Regions from separate parts of the Streptomyces sp. NPDC000345 genome, predicted to be linked through region 1. Evidence: riboswitches for the same ligand, from Rfam matches in the RefSeq annotation. Region 1 holds a riboswitch; each other region holds the start of a gene.
The links. Region 1 has a riboswitch for S-adenosylmethionine ahead of ACFY30_RS38465 (aminotransferase class V-fold PLP-dependent enzyme). Riboswitches for the same ligand answer to the same signal wherever they lie in the genome.
Positions count from the first base shown of each region.

Region 1 (2,259 bases):
AGACCGTCAACATCTCCACGATGTCGGCGATCGTCGTCGCCGGAACGGGCGCCACGGTCGTCAAGCACGGCAACCGGGCCGCGTCCTCCGCCTCCGGCGCCTCGGACGTCCTGGAGAAGCTCGGCGTCAACCTGGAGCTGACCCCGCGGCGGGTGGCCGAGGTGGCCCAGGAGGCCGGGATCACGTTCTGCTTCGCGATCAAGTTCCACCCGGCGCTGCGCCACGCCGGTGCCGCCCGCGGTCAGCTGGGCATCCGCACGGTCTTCAACATCCTCGGCCCGCTGACCAACCCCGCCCGGGTGCGGGCCCAGGCGGTCGGGGTCGCGGACCCGCGCATGGCGCCGGTGGTCGCGGGCGTGTTCGCCGAGCGCGGCAACTCGTCCCTGGTCTTCCGCGGCGACGACGGCCTCGACGAGCTGACCACGACGGCCACCTCGCGGGTGTGGGTCGTCCGCGACGGCAAGGTCACCGAGGAGAGCTTCGACCCGCGTGACGTCGGCATCGAGCTGGTGCCGGTGGAGGCCCTGCGGGGCGGGGACCCCTCGTACAACGCGGAGGTCGCCCGCCGCCTGCTGGACGGCGAGCAGGGCCCGGTCCGGGACGCCGTCCTGCTGAACTCGGCGGCCGCGCTGGTCGCCCTGGAGCCGGGCGGCGGAACGCTGGCGGAGCAGATCAGGGCCGGCATGGACCGGGCGGCCGAGTCGGTCGACTCGGGCGCGGCGAAGCGGACTCTGGAGCGCTGGGTGGCCGCCAGCAACGCCTAGGGGCCACCCCGACGTCGTCCCGCCATCCGGACTCGGGTTGCGGGACGACGATCACTTCACGTACGTTCCTGTACCAGGTCATGAGTGACAGTCATGAGGCCCCGGCCGACTGTCCGGCAACCCTCCGTCCGTGGCGGGGTGCCCCGGGTGAAGACCAGGCCGTGGACAGCAAGGTCCCCGGCAAGCGCGGACCCCTCGCGAAACCAGGGGTCCTGGGTCGTCCGAGGGAGTCTTCCGTGAGCAAGCGAATGCGCTAGGGCGTCGAGCCCCGCCTCCGCATCCCCTTTTCTCCTTCCTCCGTGCCGGAGCCACAGCCGCCCGCACGGTGGTTCTCCTTTGCCTCTCACGGGAGTTCCCCATGTCTGTCTCCACCGCTGCCACCGCCCGTACCGTTTGTGCCCCACTGCCCGTTCTGGGCAGGGATGTCACCGTCCCGCTCGTCACGGGCGGCGAGGTCGCCTACGCGGCACTCGACTACGCGGCCAGCGCCCCCGCCCTGCAGCGCGTCTGGGACGACGTGGCGGCCTACGCCCCGTACTACGGCAGCGTCCACCGCGGCGCCGGCTACCTCTCCCAGCTGTCGACGGACCTCTTCGAGAACGCCCGCGGGACCGTCGCCGGGTTCCTGGACTGCCGGGCCGACGACCAGCTGATCTTCACCCGCTCCACCACCGACTCCCTCAACCTCCTGGCGGCGGCCCTCCCCGCCGACTGCCAGGTCTTCGTCTTCGAGACCGAGCACCACGCCTCGCTGCTGCCCTGGAGGGACGCCCGGGTCACCTGGCTCGACGCCCCGCGCTCCCCGCGGCAGGCCGTCGAGACCCTGGAGAAGGCCCTGGCCGGCCGCGACCCCTACGGCCCGGCCCTGGTCTGCGTCACCGGCGCCTCGAACGTCACCGGCGAGCTGTGGCCGGTGCGCGAGCTCGCGGCGGCCGCGCACGCGCACGGCGCCCGGATCGTGCTGGACGCGGCCCAGCTGGCCCCCCACCACCCGGTCTCGGTGCGCGACCTCGACGTCGACTGGATCGCCTTCTCCGGTCACAAGCTGTACGCCCCGTTCGGCTCCGGCGTCCTGGCCGGCCGTGCCGACTGGCTGCGCACGGCGGAGCCGTATCTCGCGGGCGGTGGCGCCAGCCGCAAGGTCACCCGGCGCGAGGACGGGGGAGTGGACGTGGAGTGGCACGAGAGCGCGGCCCGCCACGAGGCCGGCTCCCCGAACGTGATCGGCGCCTACGCCGTCGCGTCGGCCTGCAAGGCCCTGACGGAGGCCGGCTTCGACACGCTGGTGGCCCGCGAGCAGTACCTGGTCGAGAAGGTGCGGGCGGGCCTGGCCGGGGTCCCGCAGGTCCGCGTGCTCTCCCTCTTCGGCGACGACGCCCCGCGGGTCGGGGTGATCTCCTTCGTCGTCGACGGCTGGAACAGCTCCCACTTCGCCGCCGCCCTCTCCGCGGAGTACGGCATCGGCGTCCGCGACGGCCTCTTCTGCGCCCACCCG
Region 1 is NZ_JBIAZE010000026.1:64,744-67,002, forward strand. Features, by position in the region: gene trpD (anthranilate phosphoribosyltransferase) at 1-764, shown strand, start outside; SAM riboswitch class IV at 841-957, shown strand; gene ACFY30_RS38465 (aminotransferase class V-fold PLP-dependent enzyme) at 1,123-2,259, shown strand, end outside.

Region 2 (2,259 bases), on a different contig from region 1:
CAGCTTGCCCTGGTCGTCCAGGACGCGGGCGGCGATGCCGTTGTGGTTCTTCTCCAGGTCGGAGATGACCTCGGCGAGGGTCGCGCCCTCGGCGGACACCTCGGCCTGACCGCCCGTGTAGGTGCGCAGGATGGTGGGGATGCGGACGGTGACGCTCATGCGAGGCCAGCCTCTCGGAAAGAGTCCAGGTTGGGGCGGATGGTCGCGGTCAGGCCGGTGCCGGCCACCGCGTCCAGGGTCTTCAGGCCGTCGCCGGTGTTGAGGACGACGGTGGTCTTCGCCGGGTCCAGCAGACCGTTCTCGACGAGCTTGCGCGTGACGCCGACGGTCACACCGCCGGCCGTCTCCGCGAAGATGCCCTCGGTCCGGGCCAGCAGCTTGATCGCGTCCACGACCTGCTCGTCCGTCACGTCCTCCACCGCACCGCCCGTGCGACGGGCGATGTCCAGGACGTACGGACCGTCGGCCGGGTTGCCGATGGCCAGCGACTTGGCGATGGTGTTCGGCTTCTGGGGGCGCACCACGTCGTGCCCGGCCTTGAAGGCCGCCGACACCGGGGAGCAGCCCTCCGCCTGGGCACCGAAGATCTTGTACGGCTTGTCCTCGACCAGCCCGAGCCTGATCAGCTCCTGCAGACCCTTGTCGATCTTCGTGAGCTGCGATCCGGAGGCGATGGGCACGACCAGCTGGTCGGGAAGCCGCCAGCCGAGCTGCTCGGCGATCTCGTAGGCCAGCGTCTTGGAGCCCTCGGCGTAGTACGGCCGCAGGTTGACGTTGACGAAGCCCCAGCCCTCGCCCGCCGGGTCGCCGATGAGCTCGGAGCAGAAGCGGTTGACGTCGTCGTAGTTGCCCTCGATGCCGACGAGCTCGCCGCCGTAGATCGCGGCCATCACGACCTTGCCCTGCTCGAGGTCGTGCGGGATGAACACGCACGAGCGGAAGCCGGCCCGGGCCGCGGCGGCGCCCACCGCGCCGGCGAGGTTGCCGGTGGAGGAGCAGGAGAGCGTGGTGAAGCCGAAGGCGCGGGCGGCCTCCAGGGCCTGGGCGACGACCCGGTCCTTGAAGGAGTGGGTCGGGTTGCCGGAGTCGTCCTTGACGAACAGCTTGCCGGCGTCGATGCCCAGCTCACGGGCCAGGTTGTCGGCCTTGACGAGCTGGGTCCAACCGGGGTTGATGTTGGGCTTGTCCGCCACGTCGGCCGGAACGGGCAGCAGCGGCGCGTAGCGCCAGATGTTCGCGGGTCCCGCCTCGATGCGCTTGCGGAGCTCCTCCGTGTCGTAGGAGGAGAAGTCGTACGCGATCTCGAGCGGGCCGAAACACTCCTCGCAGGCGAAGACCGGGCCGAGCGGGACGCGGTGACCGCACTCGCGGCAGCTCAGCGCCGCGGCGGGACCGAGGTCGACGGGGGAGGCGGTGGTGTCGGTGGCAACAGTCTGCGCAGCCATGTGAGGGGAGGCCCTTTCTCCTCATCTTCCTCACGACGCATCTCGCCGTGAGACGGATTTGGCACCTTCCCAAGCCGGGAGCCTCACCACGACGACGTGGTCAGACCGGCTGGAGGGTTGCCGGGGCTTCATCGGGCCGTGTCCCTCTGCCCCTCTGGATGAGCGGTATTCGGTTGTTGAACGCTGAACGCCGGACGACCCCGGACATGCGATGGTCATCCGCGTTGTTCAAGACTGTAACCGAAGGCCAGGACAGTTGAGATAGTCGTCCGAACCGCGAGATGGATCACACGGTCACCTGCCGTGCACCCGGTGTGATCACGACAGTGAGGAGCCGCAGACTGTGCTGGAAGAAGTCGAGCGCTGGCTGGCCACCCGCTCCTGGTCCGTGACCGATCGCCCGCTCCACCGGATCCTGGCCGCGAAGCGCGCCTCGGGCCAGTCGGTGTCGGTGGTCCTGCCCGCGCTGAACGAGGAGGAGACGGTCGGCGACATCGTCGCGGTCATCCGTCACGACCTCATGCACCAGGTCCCGCTCGTCGACGAGATCGTGGTCGTCGACTCGGGATCGACCGACCGAACGGCAGAGGTCGCGGCCGCGGCGGGCGCGCGTGTCGTGCACCGCGACGCGATCCTGCCCCGTCTCCCGGCCGTGCCCGGCAAGGGCGAGGTGCTGTGGCGCTCGCTGCTCGTCACGACCGGGGACATCGTCTGCTTCATCGACGCCGACCTGAAGGAGTTCTCCTCCGACTTCGTCTCGGGCATCGTCGGCCCCCTGCTCACCGACCCGGGCGTGGACCTGGTCAAGGGCATG
Region 2 is NZ_JBIAZE010000003.1:144,893-147,151, reverse strand. Features, by position in the region: gene ACFY30_RS08170 (MoaD/ThiS family protein) at 1-159, opposite strand, end outside; gene thrC (threonine synthase) at 156-1,445, opposite strand; SAM riboswitch class I at 1,464-1,610, opposite strand; gene ACFY30_RS08160 (glucosyl-3-phosphoglycerate synthase) at 1,789-2,259, shown strand, end outside.
Region 2: another riboswitch for S-adenosylmethionine. It lies ahead of thrC (threonine synthase); the one in region 1 lies ahead of ACFY30_RS38465 (aminotransferase class V-fold PLP-dependent enzyme).

Region 3 (2,259 bases), on a different contig from region 1:
TCCGGGGCCGCATCGGCAGGGACGCGCGCAGCGGCCACTACGCCGTGCCGCGCCGCTACCGCCTCCATCTGTCCACCGCCGATCCCGACGGCCTGCGCATCGCCGTCGTCCACACCCTCCTCGGCCTGGACCGGGTCTGTCCGGTGGCCTTCCTGCCCGCCGTCCCCGACTGTGCCGACGGTGGGCACCGGGCGCTGCGCCCGCTCTACGAGGCCAGCGCCCACCGCTACACCGGACCGGCCCTCGCGCCGGTGCTCAGCGACGACTGGTCCGGCCGGATCGTCTCCACCCACGGCCCGGACATCGCCCGCGACCTCGCCCGGCGCTTCGGCGGCGGCCGCCCCACGCTCCACCCGTGCGGCGCCGGATCGGAGATCGAGGCCGTCGAGCGGATGTGCGCGCAGGGCATCGAGGGGGCCGCCCAGCGCGCCGGGAACGCGGGGGCCGGCGAGGCGGAGCGTGCCGCCGCGCTCGGACATCTCCTCGCCACGCTCGCCGTGCTGGAGCAAGGGCTCAGTGCGCAGCCGTATCTGATCGGTGATCAGATCACCGCGGCCGACGCGGAGTTGTGGGTCGCTCTGGTCCGGCTCGACACCGTGCACCGGCACCACCTCGACGCGGACGCCGTGCGCCGGGTCGCCGAACACCCCGCCCTGTGGGCCTACGCCCGCCGGCTCGCCGCCCATCCGGCCTTCGGCGCCCACCTCGACCTCGACGGCATCGCCCGCCGTCACCACGCCCGCTGTCAGGGGCTGGAGGCCGCCGGCGCCGCCGTCCAGATCCTCGACTGGGCGGCCCACGCCGCCCCCACCCGGTAGCCGTCCAGTCAATGGACCGGCGTTGACATTCGTTCGGGCAGTTATCGTAATTTACGGCCCAGAACGGTCATGAGCGTCAGCGACAAGCCCTGGCTCGCTGACCGGCAACCCTCGCGCCGCGGTGGGGTGCCCCAGGTGACGACCGGACCGGACGACGTACCGACAGGGACGTTCCGGTAAGCGCGAGGTCCCTCCGGGGCCGTGATCACGACGGAGAACACCATGTACGCAGCCCTCAGGACGGCGCCCCGCCGTCTTCGGGGGCCGCGTACGGCCCTCAGCACAGCCACTCGTCGCCGACCGCGCCGTCGATCTGCTCCGCGTGAACAGCGCACTGTGTACCGCACCGGGCCGTGCCCGCTGTCGGGGCTGAACTCCGCACCTCCCTTCGCCCCGCTTCCGCGTCTGTGACGAACACCGCCCCCGCGGTGTGCCGTTGACCGCCTCACCCCGGTTCTTCGTACGCACCCGTGCGCCGTGCGCCTGACGACGGCCACCCCACGCGACGGTGCCGACCCGGGGTGCCCGACTCCCGCCGGAGCCCCTCATGAGTGAACCCCCAGGCGCCGTGGCCCTCGCCCAGGCGCCCGCCGCCGACCTGCCGTCAGAAAAGCTCACCGCCCGGCGGGTTCAGCCGCTGCGCCGGCCGGGCCGCTGGATCGCGACCGCCGTCGTGCTGGTGCTGGTCGCCCAGTTCGCGCACGGCCTCGTGTCCAACCCCTTCTACCAGTGGGACCGCTTCGGCTACTGGTTCCTGCGGCCGGTGATCCTCGACGGACTGCTGATCACCCTCGAAGTCGCCGCCTACAGCGCCGTACTGGGCCTCCTCGGCGGGATCCTGCTCGCGGTCGCGCTGCTGTCGAGGAGCCCGGTGCTGCGCGCGGTCAGCTGGACCTACGTCTGGGCGCTGCGCTCCATCCCGCTGATCGTCGTCCTGCTCTTCCTGTACAACTTCAGCGCCCTGTACCGGACGCTGAGCCTGGGCGTCCCCTTCGGCCCCGCCTTCCTCACCTTCGACGAGTCCCGGCTCGCCACCGACATGGTGATCGCCGTCGTCGGCCTCAGCCTCAACGAGGCCGCCTACGCCGCCGAGGTGGTCCGCGGCGGCATCCTCTCCGTCGACCAGGGCCAGCACGAGGCGGCCGCCGCGCTCGGTCTGCCCCGGGGCTACCAGTTCTGGAAGATCGTCTTTCCGCAGGCGCTCAGGTCGATCACCCCGAACTACGTCAACCAGCTGATCGGCCTCGTGAAGGCCACCTCGCTGGTCTTCTACGTGTCACTGCTCGACCTGTTCGGCACCGCCCAGACCATGGGCGCCACCTACCCGGGCGACATCGTGCCGCTGCTGCTGGTCGTCACCGTCTGGTACCTGATCCTGACCAGCCTCGTCTCCGTCGTCCAGTTCTACGTCGAGCGGTACTACGCCCGGGGCGCCACGCGC
Region 3 is NZ_JBIAZE010000022.1:37,314-39,572, reverse strand. Features, by position in the region: gene ACFY30_RS36020 (glutathione S-transferase C-terminal domain-containing protein) at 1-818, shown strand, start outside; SAM riboswitch class IV at 884-1,007, shown strand; gene ACFY30_RS36015 (amino acid ABC transporter permease) at 1,366-2,259, shown strand, end outside.
Region 3: another riboswitch for S-adenosylmethionine. It lies ahead of ACFY30_RS36015 (amino acid ABC transporter permease); the one in region 1 lies ahead of ACFY30_RS38465 (aminotransferase class V-fold PLP-dependent enzyme).